One region of the Sulfitobacter marinivivus genome, then DNA from elsewhere that is predicted to be linked to it. Evidence: riboswitches for the same ligand, from Rfam matches in the RefSeq annotation. Region 1 holds a riboswitch; the other holds the start of a gene.

Region 1 (7,667 bases):
ACGGCGACGCTGAGCTGCAAGCCACTGAAAGCGTGTTCGCGCAGCGCCGCATCGCGGCGGTCACCGGGAACTATTCAAAGGCCTGGGCGACAAAACGCGGGATGCCGTTGCGTCTGCACGGTGTCTTCTGTGGCCACCGGCGGGCGTTGAAATTCCCGTTCGAGATGCCGGACGGCGTGTTTCTGGTTCATCTCAAGCACGCAAACAGCGCGGCGCTGAAAGAGACGAATGCAGTCCGCCAGTCGGTCGCGGACAGTGTCGGAGAAGACTGGAACGTCAAAGGCTGGGCGAAGCCGGATTTCCATGCCAAACGGTTCTTCCGCAAACTCGCCCGAGCGGAGGACCTTCCCTGGCCGGACGCCGTGGCACTGGGCTACGAGAAGATCCGCGGCAATCCGGTTCGCGACCCCGAGCGCGGGATCGTGAAACCGCCCTTCATCAATTACGTCTGCCGCACCACCCTGCCTGTGTGGTTTCATCGGGGCTGATGCCTCTTGATGGGCGCGGACAGTTGACCCATAACGGCCCAAGCGGTCCCTTAGCTCAACTGGATAGAGCAGCTGACTTCTAATCAGCAGGTTGAGGGTTCGAGTCCTTCAGGGATCGCCAATCTCGCAGAGTTGTTCGTGACAGCATCCCAGGTGTTGCGCGCCAAGCATCTTCCAAAACGGCCAAGCAGATGAATGTGGTTTGCGGGGACTGCGATCGGTCGATCCGGTGATCCTGACATGGAAAATGCCACCACTGCCGAACATCAAACCGCCGCTTGTCTACCGCTGATCCGCAGAAGGGGATGGCTGAAAACCGGGCCGTCAAAGCCAAGGGGTACAGAAACGAATACCCGCTGCCGCACCGTGGAAATAAATATCGAATTTCGGTGGTTTTGGGCCTTGGAGCATGGCGTTCAGGGTTGCAGTCCGTTCCGACTCGCGTTAGGTGACACACATTGGCGCGGGATGGAGCAGCCCGGTAGCTCGTCAGGCTCATAACCTGAAGGTCGTAGGTTCAAATCCTACTCCCGCAACCAATAAAAACGCGTTATCAGACGCTTATACGCCGCCCTCCGGGGCGGCGTTTGCGTTTCTGGAGCGGTTACCGCAGCGTTGTCGTGAAATCACCGCGCAGCGCGACTTCGAGCAGTTCGAGATCAGGCGAGGCATCGTTGTAAGTCGCGACCAACCCGGGCGGGATGACGAAACCGTCACCCGCTTCGAGCTGGCGGGGATCGTGACCATCGGCCGCCAGTGTCATCGTACCCTCCATCACGAAGGTGAAGTGGATGTCGGCATCGTGGGTAAAGGCCCTCGTTTCGCCGTCGCCTTTTCGGACGACCTGAATACCGGCCACGCCCTTGGTCCCCGCGGTAATGCCGGTGTCGCGCGCGATGAAGCCGGGGATGCGGAAGGGATGCCACTCCGCCCTGTCTTTTACGTGGTGCACAAAGGTCTGGCCGTCCCATTCGCGGGCGGGATCGCCTTTGCCGTTGGGGAGCGTGAAATCGTGGTCGATGGTGGTGACGTGTTCGGCTGGCACGCCGATCTCGATCACCTCGATGTTGGGAGAGGCTTCGACGACACGGTGGCGGATCCCCGGCGGCTGGGTCACGCAATCGCCTGCGTGCAGGCGGATCACATCGCCCTGATCCTCGTAGAGCACATCGACCCAGCCGCGATAGCAAAAGATCAGCTGGAACCCGACCGTGTGGTAGTGGACCATGTCCGGAACGGGGCCGCCGTCGGGGATGCGGATGTGGCTGGCGATGATCGACCCGCCGAGGCGGGACGGGATCAGATCGCGGTAATGCATACCCGCGCGGCCGATCACCCATGGCGCTTCGTCGCGCAGGCGGCGGACGGCGAATTCATGCTGGGTTTCGATCGGGTCTACCTGTGGGGTCAGCGGCGCAAGCGTGATGCGGGTGCCGTTTGGCGCGGTCAGTTCGCGCGCGCCATCCGAAAAACTGTCGGGATCGTCGGTCAGAATGCGCAGATGGCCGGGGGCGACATCGGCGCCTTTCTCGATCCGCAGGCGGATGCCGTAGCCGGAAAAGCTCGCCACAGATGGGTCATCGGCGGGATAGATATTTTCAAGCCGCATGCCCAGCGTCTTCGTATAGAAAGGCAGATCATCGCGCAGCTCTTCCGTCGGCAGTAGAAATTCGGCGAGAATGGTATCTGTCATGGGGGGTCCTGTGGTTGCGGTTCGGTTCGGTATCAAAATCGTGCTGTGGGTGGTGATGGTATCAAGATCTATTGCGCGTTTGATGGCCAGCATCAACTGGCACGGTTTGCCTTCGGTAGGACTGGCCGCCGGTCACCGGCCTTCACACCCGGCCCCTCGCGCCCCGAATCCGGTCGCGCGCTTTGGGCAGTTGCAGGGGCGTCCGCAGGCTGATATCAATAATCCAAATCCGTTGGGGTGCCCCGTCTGGGGCTGAGAGGCGCAAGCTAACCCATTGAACCTGATCCGGACAATACCGGCGTAGGAAACGGAGCAAGATCAGGCGCACCGTCCTTTCCCGCTTGTTCTTCCTCCTCCCCTCGCCGGAGGAGATGTAGAAGATGCCACATTGTTCAGCTTTGACCATCGCGGGCTCCGACAGCGGTGGAGGTGCGGGCATCCAGGCCGATCTCAAGACTTTTTCGGCCCTCGGCGTGTACGGCACCAGTGCGATCACGGCGATCACCGCGCAGAACACACGAGGTGTTTTCGCGGTCGAGGAAGTATCGCCCGCCGTGGTCGGCGCGCAGATAACAGCCGTTCTCGAAGACATCCCCCCGCAAGCCATCAAGATCGGGATGCTCGCATCGCCAGAGATCATCGCCGCCGTGGCCGATGCGCTCGAAGGTTATCGCGGCCCTGTCGTGCTCGATCCCGTGATGATCGCAAAGTCGGGGCACGCGCTGTTGGCCGAAGAGGCCGAGGCCGCGCTGATCGAACGCCTGCTGCCGCGTGCCGATGTGCTGACGCCGAACCTGCCCGAAGCGGCCCGCCTGTTGGGGCAAGACCCCGCAGACACCGCCGCGCAGACCGAGGCACAGGGGCATGCGTTGCGCGCACTTGGAGCAGGGGCAGTGGTGATGAAAGGCGGCCACGCGACCGGTGCGACCTGCATCGACAGGCTGGTCACAGCCTTTGCGACAACGGAGCTGTCGCAACCACGGCTTGCGACGCGCAACACCCACGGGACCGGATGCAGCCTGTCGTCGGCGATCGCTGCCGAACTGGCGAAAGGGGCCACCGTCGTGGCGGCGGTCCGGCGCGCGCAGGCATGGCTGCACGGTGCGATCCGCGCGGCGGACGGGTTGCAGATCGGCGGCGGTTGCGGGCCGGTTCACCACTTTTACGAGGTCTGGAGCCGATGATGCGCGCGACGGTACTGGGCGCCGGCGTTGCGGGGCTGTGCGTGGCGACGGAACTGGTCGCCCGTGGTTGCGATGTGACCGTCATCGACCCAGCCGATCGGCCCGGGCCGCACGGGTGTTCGTGGTGGGCAGGCGGGATGCTGGCCCCTTTCTGCGAGGGCGAAACCGCCGAGGAACCGGTTGTGCGGCTGGGACAGGAAGCCGCCGATTGGTGGGAACGGCAGGGTGTGGCAGTTGCGCGGCGGGGAACCGTCGCGGTCGCCCTCGACCGTGACCGGCGGGAGCTTGACCGTTTCGCACGCCGTGTTCCACAGCACCGGCAAGCCGACGCGGCTGCGCTGGCCGCACTTGAGCCTGACCTCGACGGTCGGTTCGACCGCGCCCTTCATATCGCCGACGAAGGACATATCGATCCGCGCGCCGCGCTGTTCCGGTTGCGCGAAGGTTTGATGCAGGCCGGTGTCACCTTCGCCTCCGGGCAAGCGGACGCAGGGGGCCTGACATTCGACTGCCGCGGGCTGGCGGCGCGGGATGCCTTGCGCGATCTGCGCGGCGTGAAGGGAGAGATGGCAGTGCTGCGCAGCACCGACATCCGCCTCAGCAGGCCGGTCCGGCTGCTCCACCCGCGCTTTCCGCTCTACGTCGTGCCGCGTGGTGACGGTCTGTTCATGCTCGGCGCCACGCAAATCGAAAGCGATGACCGTCGCCGCAGCGTCCGCGCTGTCCTCGAGCTTTTGTCGGCGGCGCATGCGCTGCATCCCGCCTTTGCCGAGGCAGAACTGGTCGAAGTCGGCGCCGATGCCCGCCCTGCCTTTCCCGACAACCTGCCGCGCCTGCAACGGCGCGGTGCGACAATCTACGTCAACGGCCTTTTTCGCCACGGCTTTCTGCTTGCGCCCGCGCTGGCGCGGATGGCGGCAGAGATGGCCTGCGAGGGCACCAAACCGGAGTTTTTGTATGAAGATCACCGTTAACGGCACCCCTACGGAGGTGCGCGCAGAGACGCTTGCCGGCGCACTTGACGAACTCGGCTACGGCGGGGCCAAGATCGCATCGGCGGTCAACGAAAGCTTTGTGCCCGCCACCGCGCGGGAGAATACCGCGCTGTCGCCGGGTGACCGGATCGAGATCGTCGCACCCCGGCAGGGGGGCTAGGATGCAGGTCTACGGAAAACAGATCACATCGCGGCTGATGCTGGGCACGGCGCAATACCCGTCGCCCAGCGTGCTGGCCCGCGCCTTTCAACGTTCGGGTGCCGGTGTCGCAACCGTTTCCGTCCGCCGCGAGGCAGGCGCCGACCGGGCCGGTACGGCCTTCTGGGATCTGGTGCGCGATCTGGATGTCACGCTGCTGCCCAATACCGCCGGCTGCCATTCCGTTCGCGAAGCCGTCACAACCGCGCATATGGCGCGCGAGCTCTTCGACACGCCGTGGATCAAGCTCGAAGTCATCGGCCATGCCGACACACTCCAGCCCGATCCCTTCGGTCTGGTCGAAGCCGCCCGTATCCTGACCGAGGACGGATTTCAGGTCTTTCCCTACACGACCGAGGATGTCGTGCTGGCCGACCGCCTGCTGTCTGTCGGGTGCGAGGTCCTGATGCCGTGGGGCGCGCCCATCGGCACCGGGCTGGGGCTGACCAACGTCTACGGATTGCGCACGATCAGGGCGCAGTTTCCGGATGTTCCCATGGTCATCGACGCGGGGCTCGGGCTGCCCAGCCAGGCTGCGATGGCGATGGAGATGGGCTTTGACGCGGTCCTGCTGAACACCGCTGTCGCGAAGGCAGGGGATCCGGCCGCGATGGCCGAAGCCTTCGCCCGCGCGGTAGAGGCAGGCCGGCTCGCCCGTGAGGCCGACCCGATGGAGCCGCGCGACATGGCCGCGCCCTCGACACCGGTCATTGGAAAGGCTTTCCTGACATGACGCTCGACCGGTTCTATCCGATTTTCGATCACCCCGGCTGGCTGGACCGGATGCTGCCCCTCGGTGTGAAACTGGTGCAACTGCGGATCAAGGACACGCCGGAGGCGCAGGTTCGACGCCTCGTTTCCGAAGCCATGGAAAAGTGCCGGCGATACCGCGCTGTGCTTGTCGTGAACGACCACTGGCGCATCGCCATCGATGAAAAATGTGACTGGGTGCATCTGGGGCAGGAGGATCTCGATACCGCCGATCTGGGCGCGATCCGGCGGGCGGGCCTGAAGCTGGGTATCAGCACCCACGACCATGCCGAACTTGACCGCGCGCTTTCGCTGTCGCCGGATTACGTGGCGCTCGGCCCGGTTTACCCGACCATCCTGAAGAAGATGAAATGGGAGCGGCAGGGCCTCGGGCGGGTGTCCGAATGGAAGCAGCTGATCGGCGAGTTGCCCCTCGTCGCCATCGGCGGGATGAGTGTCGACCGCGCGGCAGGTGCCTTTCAGGCGGGTGCGGACATCGTGTCGGTCGTCACCGACATCACGCTGAACGACGATCCGGAAGGGCGCGTGCGGCAGTGGGTCGAGGCGACCCGATGAACCGTTACGCCCGCCAGATCGCTCTGCCTGAAATGAGGCCGGAAGGTCAGGACCGCCTGCGCAACGCCCGTGTGGTCATCGTCGGGGCAGGGGGGCTTGCGGCCCCTGTGCTGCAATATCTGGGCGGGGCGGGCGTCGGGCGGATACGGATCGTCGATCCCGACAGGGTCGAGGTGGCGAACCTTCACCGGCAGACGCTGTTCCGCGAGGCCGATGTGGGCAGCCCCAAGGCCGAGGTCGCCGCCGCCGCCCTTCGCGCGCTGAACCGCGACTGCCGCGTCGAGCCGGTGATCGCGGCCCTTGATCCGGCGAATGCCGATACGCTTTGCAAGGACGCCGATCTGGTTCTGGATTGTGCCGACAGTTTTGCCGTCAGCTATATCCTGTCCGATACCTGCCGCGCCAAAGGTCTGACGCTGGTCAGTGCCTCGGTCATCGGTCTGGGCGGTTACGCCGGGGCTTTCTGCGGGGATGCCCCCAGCCTGCGGGCCGTCTTTCCCGATCTGCCACGCAGCGCGGGGTCCTGCGCCGAAGACGGCGTGCTGGGGCCGGTCGTCGGGGTGATCGGCGCCCTTCAGGCGCAGATGGCGCTGGCGCTTATCGCGGGCATCGCGCCGTCGCCGCTGGGCAGTATCGTCACCTTTGACGGCTCAAACCTGCGCTTTGGCGGCTTCGCCTTCACTGGCGCGCCAGAGCCCGCGCAGGCGCCGCGCTTTCTTGCCGTCTCCGACATCCGGGAAAACGATTTCGTTGTCGATCTGCGGTCTGCTGATGAGGCACCGCTGGTGCGACCGTCAGCCCACCGCCTGCCTGTCACGGCCTTCGGGCCGGACGGGCCTTCCCCGGATACCGGCCACCGCGCCGTGCTGTGCTGCCGCTCGGGCCTGCGCGCCTGGGCTGCCGCCGAGCGGCTGTCGCGCGTCTGGGAAGGCCCTATTTTCCTTGTCGCTCTTGGCGATCCCCCACCCCGATACACACCAGATGGAGAAAACGAATGATATCAAGACTTGCCGCCCTCGCCCTTCTTGCCGCCACGCCCGCCGCCGCTCAGGACCAGATGACCGTTGTGCTCGACTGGTTCGTGAACCCCGATCACGGGCCCATCGTGATCGCCGAAGAGAAAGGGTTCTTCGCCGAGGCGGGTCTGGAGGTCGCTGTCATTGCCCCCGCAGATCCGTCTGATCCGCCCAAGATGGCTGCGGCGGGCCGCGCCGATATCGCGATCTCCTACCAGCCGCAGCTGCATCTCCAGGTCGCCGAGGGCATGCCGCTGGTGCGCGTCGGCACGTTGGTCGCGACACCGCTGAACTGCTTGCTGGTGCTTCAGGACGGCCCCGTTGACAGCATCGCGGACCTCAGGGGCCGCAAGGTCGGCTTTTCGGTGGCGGGCGTACAGGAGGCGCTGCTGGCCGAGATGCTGGGACAGGTGGACATTGCCATGGGGGATATCGAGCTGGTCAACGTCAACTGGTCCCTCTCGCCCGCGCTGATGTCGGGGCAGGTGGATGCCGTCATCGGCGCGTTCCGCAATTTCGAGCTGAACCAGATGGACATCGAGGGGGTGCCGGGCCGCTGTTTCTATCCCGAGGAAACGGGCGTGCCGACTTATGACGAGCTGATCTACGTCGCCAATCCCGAAACGATGGACAAGGACATGGTCCGCCGGTTCCTGGCCGCGACCGAGAAAGCCACCCAGTTCATCGTCAACCATCCCGATGAAAGCTGGGAGATCTTTTCCGCAACCGCCGTCGAATTGCAGGACGAGCTGAATGCGCGGGCATG
Region 2 (7,667 bases), on a different contig from region 1:
GCTTCAAGCGTGCGTTCGGGGGTCACAAGGTTGGCAGAGCCGAGCGTATCTTCCGCGCCCCACTGCTCTGATGTGTCGCAATCCTGCGCGAGCGCCGCGCCCGCGCTCAGCGTCAGGCCTAGGCAAAATGCACTAAATGATTTGAATAACATAAATCCTCCGATGTTGGACCGGCGCGTCCTCTGGCGGGACGATTCGCTTGGGTCTGGAGGATCAGGCTAGCACGGGATGCACGCGCCGATTGCATAATGACGTTACGTCAATTGCCTGGGCAATTATTTGCGCAGGGCCGGCAGGCCGACACCGGTGCTCTCGAAACCGCCGTCAGAGGCCACGACCTGACCGGTGACATAGCTTGCCTTGTCAGAGCACAGGAACACGATGACCTCGGCGATTTCGCGTTCCGATCCATAGCGGTTCAGCGGGATGGCGTCGTGGTAGGCGTCGATGATGTCCTGCGTGTGCACGGCCATGGCAAGCTTGGTCCGGACAGGGCCGGGGCAGACACAATTGGCGCGAATGCCGTATTCGCCCAGTTCGGCGGCCTGCTGTTTGGTCAGATGGATCACCGCCGCCTTCGAGGTGCCGTAGGCGACCCGCAGGGTCGAGGCGCGCAGCCCCGATATGGATGCGATGTTCAAAAGCGCGCCGCGTGTCTTTTTCAGGGCCGGAATGGCGGCCTGCGACATCAGGAACACCCCGTCGAGGTTCGTGGCCATGACGGTGCGCCAGCGGTCGAATGTCGTTTCCTCGATGGGGCCGAAATCGGCGACGCCCGCGTTGTTGACCAGCGCGTCGATGCGGCCGAATTTCTCGATCGCGGCGGCCACAGCGGCCTGCGCCTGATCGGGGCTGGAGACGTCATGGACCAGCGCACTTGCGCCCTGCCCAAGCTCGTCCACCGCAGGGCCGAGCGCATCGCCGTCGCGGTCGAGTGCGGCAACCAGCCACCCTTCCTCGAGAAAGAGTTTCGCGGTGGCAAACCCGATCCCGCGTGCGGCACCGGTAACGAGGGCGACTTTCTGCTCCACGTCCGTTCCCTTCAGTAGTCCACGCCGCGCTGCGCCTTGATGCCCGCTTTGAATGGGTGCTTCACTTCGGTCATTTCGGTGACCAGATCGGCATAGTCGCACAGTTCGGCCTTGGCGTCACGGCCCGTCAGGATCACGCCGGTACGTGCATTGCGCGCCTCCAGACCGGCGATCACATCCGCAACCGACAGATAGTCGTAGCGCATGGCGATGTTGATCTCGTCCAGAACGATCAGGTCATAGTCGCCGCTTTCCATCATGTCGCGGGCCTTGGCGAAAGCCGCCTGCGCCGCCGCGATGTCGCGGTCCTTGTCCTGCGTGTCCCAGGTGAACCCTTCGCCCATCGTATGCCAGGTCACCTCTCCCAGACGGTCGAAGAACTGGCGTTCGCCGGTTTTCCATTTGCCCTTGATGAACTGCACGACGCCGACGGTCTGCTTCCAGCCGAGCGCGCGGATCACCACACCGAAAGCGGAGGAGGATTTGCCTTTGCCCGCGCCGGTGTGCACCAGCACGAGGCCCTGCTCGGGGTCTTTAAGCTCCGAGACCTTCTTTCGCTGTTCGGCCTGACGCTCTTGCATCTTTTCCTTGTGGTCGTCGGTCATTGAAAGCTCCCTTCGGGGTTGATCTCAGGATTTCGGGACGGATACGGCGCGGATCTTGCCGCGCTCCATCCCCAGTTGATGTTCGCGCCAGATCACGAGCACGCCCGCCACAATCACGAGCGAGGCGCCCGCCAGCATCATCACCGTGGGCAGTTCTCCGAAGATGACGTAGCCCAGCACGATGGCAAAAAGCATCGAGGTATAGTCATAGGGCGCCAGCATCGACACCGATCCGAACCGGTAGGAGGAGGTCACGAGGATCTGGGCCACGCCGCCCACCAGCCCCGCCGACACGAGCAAGAGTGCAGTCTGCCCGGTGGGGACGACCCAGCCGAAGGGCAGGGTGAACAGCGACAGGACGGTCGCGGTGGCCGAAAAGTAAAAGACGATCGCGGCTGTATGTTCGTTCTGCACCAGCTGGCGCAGGTGTATCTGGACAAGGCTGCGCATCAGCGTGGCCCCGAGGATCATCAGCGCACCGATGGTGGCCATGTGATCCAGCCGCGCGCCGCCAAACCGGGGCCAGAGGATGATGATGACCCCGACAAGCCCGACGGCGACCGCGCTGATCCGCAGGAATCGGATGCGTTCTCCGAGCATCAGCGCGGCAAGAAGCACCGTGAAGATCGGAGTGGCGAACCCGATGGCCGTGACTTCGGGCAGGGGCAGCAGGCCCAGCCCGCCGAACGTCAGACCCATGGCTGTGGTGCCGAACAGGCCCCGCCAGACGTGGCCCATCGGCTTCTTGGCTTTCAGGCCGATTTTCAGCTGCCCGCGCTGGGCCAGCCAGGCAAGGATGATCGGGATGGCAAACAGCGAGCGGAAGAATACCTGCTCGCCTGGGGGGATCTCGTCCGAGGTGGATTTGATGATCGCCGACATGCAGGTGAACAGAAAGATCGCGGTGATTTTCAGGGCAACACCGAGTGCCGGTCTGGCTGAGAAATCCTCGACCTTCATCGCGTCATCACGCGCCGGGCCCGATCGTGCCGCGGTTTTCACCGACCTGCCCGCGGTGGAGGAGCAGGTGATCGAGGATCACGCAGGCCATCATCGCCTCGCCCACCGGCACCGCGCGGATGCCGACGCAGGGGTCGTGACGGCCCTTGGTGATGATCTCGGTCTCTTCGCCGGTCTTGGTGATGGTACGGCGGGTGGTCAGGATGCTGGAGGTCGGCTTGACGGCAAAGCGCACGACGATGTCCTGTCCGGTGCTGATCCCGCCCAGAATGCCGCCCGCGTGATTTGACGAATACTGCGGGCCGTCGGGGCCCATGGTGATCTCGTCCGCGTTCAGCTCGCCGGTCAGCATGGCCGCCGACATGCCCTCGCCGATCTCGACGCCCTTCACGGCATTGATGCTCATCATCGCGGCCGCCAGATCGGTATCGAGCTTGCCGTAAACAGGCGCGCCGATGCCCGCAGGGACACCGCGCGCGGTGACCTCAATGATCGCCCCGACGGAAGACCCCGATTTGCGCAGGCCATCGAGATAGTCTGCCCAATCGGCTGCCGCGCGGGCGTCCGGGACCCAGAAAGGGTTCTGCTCGATCTGGTCCCAGTCGAACGCATCCCGGTCGATCTTGTGCGGTCCCATCTGCACCATGTAGCCGGTGATCTGCACGTTCGGCGCGATCGCCTTGATCGCCTCGCGGGCCAAACCGCCCGCCGCGACCCGGCTGGCCGTCTCGCGCGCCGAGGACCGTCCGCCGCCGCGATAATCGCGCACGCCGTACTTCTGGAAATAGGTGATGTCCGCATGACCGGGGCGGAACTTGTCCTTGATATCGCCGTAGTCCTTCGACCGTTGGTCGGTGTTTTCAATCAACAACTGCACGGGGGTGCCGGTGGTCACGCCTTCGAACGTGCCAGACAGAATCCGGACCTCATCCGCCTCGCGGCGCTGGGTGGTGAATTTGTTCTGCCCGGGTTTGCGCTTGTCGAGCCAGTGCTGGATCATGCCCGCGTCGATCTCTACGCCCGGGGGGCAGCCATCCACGGTCGCACCCAAAGCCGGCCCGTGGCTTTCGCCCCAGGTGGTCACACGGAAAAGATGGCCAAAGCTGTTGATCGACATGCGGTGCTCCTTCCTCCCTGCCTTAGCCGGGGGAGCGGGTGCGCTCAAGGGGATTTGCCTTGCCAAGGGGATGCAGCTGTCCTAGCTCTTGGGGCACCTCGGGGGGCGCTGCGGCGCTGAGATTGCGAAAGCTGACCCGTTGAACCTGAACCGGTTAACACCGGCGGAGGGAAGGTCTGGACATCCATCCAAACGTTTCTGACGCCGCAATTTGGAGGATGCCATGAAGTATCTTACGTTTGCAGCAGCAACATTCGGCGCCAGTGCCGCACTGGCACAAACACCCGTGCTTACCGTCTATACATACGACAGCTTCACGTCCGACTGGGGCCCGGGCCCGGTGATCGAAAAGGCGTTCGAGGAAGTCTGCGCCTGCGATCTGAACCTTGTGGGCATGGGCGATGGCGCAGCACTTCTCGCGCGGCTGCGGCTTGAGGGCGCGCGGTCTGACGCAGATGTGGTGATGGGGCTCGATACGTCGCTGATCGCTGCCGCGAAGGAAACCGGTCTTTTTGCCGAGACGCCTGTGGAGGCCGCCTACGATCTGCCGGTCGCGTGGAACGACCCGGTTTTCGTGCCCTACGATTGGGGTTATTTCGCATTCGTTCACAACAAGGATTTCGAAGCGCCCACGGATTTCCGCGCGCTGGCGGAAAGTGACGCGTCGATCATCATCCAGGATCCGCGTTCGTCGACTCCCGGTCTGGGCCTTCTGATGTGGGTCAAGTCGGCCTACGGCGACGAGGCATCGGCGATCTGGGAAGGGCTGGCCGATAACGTCGTGACGGTCACCAAAGGCTGGTCCGAAGCCTACGGTCTGTTCCTCGAGGGGGAATCGGACATGGTGCTGAGCTATACGACTTCGCCCGCCTACCACCTGATCGCCGAGGACGACGACAGCAAGACCACTGCATCCTTCACCGAAGGTCACTACATGCAGATCGAGGTGCTGGGCCGGCTTGCCGGCAGCGATACACCGGATCTGGCCGCGCAATTCATGGAATTCATGGTCTCCGACGCGGCGCAATCGGCACTGCCCACGACGAACTGGATGTACCCGGCGGTGACACCCGATGGCGGGTTGCCCGACGGGTTCGACACCCTGACAACGCCTGAAAAGGCGCTGCTGACACCTGCCGAAGAGGTGCCCGCGATCCGCGAGGAAGCTTTGGCCGAATGGCTCAACGCATTGTCCCAATAGGATCTAGGGCAGGGATCGGCGCGGCGGGGCTTACCCTCGCGCTGATCCTCGCCGCACTTGTCGCGGTTCTGTTGCGGGCCGAGGCGGGATCGGGGCTGGCCCCGAGCGATTGGGCCGCAATCAGGTTTACGGTGCATCAGGCGCTCTGGTCTGCGGGGCTGTCCGTTCTTCTTGCGCTGCCGGTCGCGCGGGCCTTGGCGCGGCGCCGCTTTGTCGGGCGCGGTGCGCTGGTGACGCTGCTGGGCGCGCCATTCATTCTGCCGGTGATCGTGGCGGTCTTCGGTCTGCTGACAGTGTTCGGGCGGAACGGCTGGATGAATGACCTGCTGGCGGCGCTGGGCCTTCCGGGCGTGTCGGTCTACGGATTTCACGGGGTCGTACTCGCCCATGTCTTTTTCAACCTGCCGCTGGCGACGCGGTTGCTGTTGCAGGGCTGGCAGACCATTCCGGCGGAGCGTTTCAGGCTCGCCGCGCAATTGCGCCTGACGCCATGGGCCGTGTTTCAGGCAATCGAACGTCCGATGCTCTTGCAGATGGTGCCCGGCATTTTCGTTCTGATCTTCGTGATCTGCCTGACCAGTTTTGCCGTGGCACTGACGCTGGGCGGCGGGCCGCGCGCCACGACGGTCGAACTGGCGATCTATCAGGCCTTCCGTTTCGATTTCGATCTGGGGCGCGCGGCGATGCTGTCTGTGGTGCAGCTGGTCCTCGCGGGGGGGCTGGCGCTGGCGGCGTTGCGGTTCGTTCCGCAGATCAGCGTAGGCGGCGGGCTGGACCGCGTCCGCCAGCGCTGGGATGCGAACCGCGCGGCGCAGCGGCTTCTTGATGGTGCATGGATCACCTCCGCTGCCGCGTTTCTGCTGCTTCCGCTGTGCGCCGTCGTGCTGCGCGGCCTCGGGGGGCTGGCCCTCATGCCCGTTTCGGTCTGGGAGGCGGCCGGTATCTCGATTGCGGTGGCGGGGCTGAGCATTTGCGTCATGCTGGCGCTGGCGCTGCCGATGTCGGGCTGGATCGCCAGCCGCCGGGGCGGCGGGATGGAGGCCATCGGGCTTCTGGGTTTGTCGGCCTCTCCGCTGATGATCGGGACCGGATGGTTCCTGCTGATAAATCCGGTTGCCGATCCTTTCGATTTTGCGCTGGCTGTCACGGTGATCGTCAACGCGATGATGGCGCTGCCTTTCGCGCTGCGCACGATGGTGCCGCCGATGCGTGATACGATACAGGTCTACGGGCGGCTGGCGGCGACGCTGGATCTTCGTGGGTTTGGCTTCTGGCGCATCGTGCTGTTGCCCCGCCTGCGCAGCCAGATCGGGTTCGCCGCCGGTCTGACGGGGGCGCTGTCCATGGGCGATTTGGGGGTGATCACGCTTTTTGCCAATCCCGACCGGGTCACGCTGCCGTTGCAGATGTACCGCCTGATGGGGGCCTACCAGATGGAGGCCGCAGCCGGTGCGGCGCTTTTGCTTCTGGTGCTGAGCCTTGCCGTTTTCTGGATTTGTGACAGGGGAGGGCGCCTGCGTGCTGAAGCTTGAAAATGCAGTGATCGCGCAGGGCGATTTCGAGCTGCGGGCCGATCTGTCGATCCTGCCTGGCCGGAAATACGCGGTGATCGGGCCTTCGGGCGCGGGCAAATCCACATTGCTTAACGCGATGGCGGGGTTTGTGGCGCTTCGGGCCGGGCGGCTGATGTGGGACGACCGCGACCTGACCCATTCGGCGCCCGGCGCACGCCCGATGACGATGCTTTTTCAGGACAACAATCTTTTCGGCCATCTGAGCGTGATGCAAAACGTGGGGCTGGGTCTGCGGCCTGACTTGCGTCTGACCGCGCCCGAGCGGGAACGTGTCGGCGCGGCGCTCGCGCGGGTCGGATTGCAGGGCAAGGCGCAGTCAAAGCCGGGGACGCTGTCCGGCGGGCAACAAAGCCGCGTCGCGCTGGCGCGGGTGCTGGTGCAGGCCGAGCCGCTGCTGCTGCTGGATGAGCCATTCGCGGCGCTCGGTCCCGCGCTGCGCAACGAAATGCTGGATCTTGTGCAGGAACTCGTCGGAGAGACCAACGCCGCGCTGGTGATGGTCACCCACGCGCCGCAGGACGTGCGGCGGATCGCGGATGACGTCATCTTCGTGGAGGGCGGTCGCGCCCATGCGCCGCGTCCGGCGGCGGCGCTGATGGATGATCCGCCGCCGGAATTGCGTGCCTATCTGGGCTGAAGTGCCGGCAGGGCCGCTCGCTATTCGGCAGCGACCTGAACTGCGGGCGCCTCGGTAATCGACAGGGCAGCGCGGGCAGCCTCGCGGCCCTTTTCGACGAAATGCGCGCGGTAGATCGCGTTGTGGTGATCCGTTTCCTGATAGTGGTGCGGGGTCAGCGACACCGAAAGCACAGGCACCCCTGTATCCAGCCCCACCCGCATCAGACCGTCCACCACGGCGCTGGCGACGAAATCGTGGCGGTAGATGCCGCCGTCCACCACGAAGGCGGCACAGATGACGGCATCGTATGTGCCCGTCCGGGCCAGTTGCTGCGCTTTCAGCGGCAGCTCGAACGCACCGGGGACGTCGAATACATCGGTCCGCGCATCCGGTGCCGTTTCGATAAAGCCGTCCAGCGCGCGATCCACGATGTCGGCATGCCACTGGGCCTTCACAAAGGCGAAGCGGCGGGGGGCGGAAGTGTCGTCTTTCATGTCTGATCTCCTTTAGGTTCGACGTTCCACCCAAGGCGATCACAGGCCGCAAGCCGCCTTTCGTTT

The links. A riboswitch is a leader RNA that binds a small molecule or an ion and turns the genes downstream of it on or off. The one in region 1 is predicted to bind thiamine pyrophosphate.
Region 2: it holds a riboswitch for thiamine pyrophosphate, as region 1 does, so the genes downstream of both, thiB (thiamine ABC transporter substrate binding subunit) here and thiD (bifunctional hydroxymethylpyrimidine kinase/phosphomethylpyrimidine kinase) in region 1, are expected to answer to the same signal.

Annotation. Positions count from the first base shown of each region.
Region 1 is NZ_JBEFLP010000004.1:145,568-153,234, reverse strand. Features, by position in the region: partial or broken gene ABMC89_RS17425 (glycosyltransferase family 2 protein) at 1-488, shown strand, start outside; tRNA gene ABMC89_RS17420 (tRNA-Arg) at 533-609, shown strand; tRNA gene ABMC89_RS17415 (tRNA-Met) at 951-1,027, shown strand; gene ABMC89_RS17410 (cupin domain-containing protein) at 1,093-2,181, opposite strand; TPP riboswitch at 2,405-2,505, shown strand; gene thiD (bifunctional hydroxymethylpyrimidine kinase/phosphomethylpyrimidine kinase) at 2,562-3,365, shown strand; gene ABMC89_RS17400 (FAD-dependent oxidoreductase) at 3,362-4,339, shown strand; gene thiS (sulfur carrier protein ThiS) at 4,323-4,520, shown strand; gene ABMC89_RS17390 (thiazole synthase) at 4,522-5,292, shown strand; gene ABMC89_RS17385 (thiamine phosphate synthase) at 5,289-5,885, shown strand; gene ABMC89_RS17380 (ThiF family adenylyltransferase) at 5,882-6,883, shown strand; gene ABMC89_RS17375 (ABC transporter substrate-binding protein) at 6,880-7,667, shown strand, end outside.
Region 2 is NZ_JBEFLP010000001.1:2,195,703-2,203,369, reverse strand. Features, by position in the region: gene ABMC89_RS10860 (cyclase family protein) at 1-152, opposite strand, end outside; gene ABMC89_RS10855 (SDR family NAD(P)-dependent oxidoreductase) at 276-1,031, opposite strand; gene cobO (cob(I)yrinic acid a,c-diamide adenosyltransferase) at 1,043-1,636, opposite strand; gene ABMC89_RS10845 (DMT family transporter) at 1,661-2,596, opposite strand; gene aroC (chorismate synthase) at 2,604-3,713, opposite strand; TPP riboswitch at 3,803-3,902, shown strand; gene thiB (thiamine ABC transporter substrate binding subunit) at 3,937-4,914, shown strand; gene ABMC89_RS10830 (thiamine/thiamine pyrophosphate ABC transporter permease ThiP) at 4,890-6,446, shown strand; gene ABMC89_RS10825 (thiamine ABC transporter ATP-binding protein) at 6,433-7,125, shown strand; gene ABMC89_RS10820 (6,7-dimethyl-8-ribityllumazine synthase) at 7,146-7,601, opposite strand.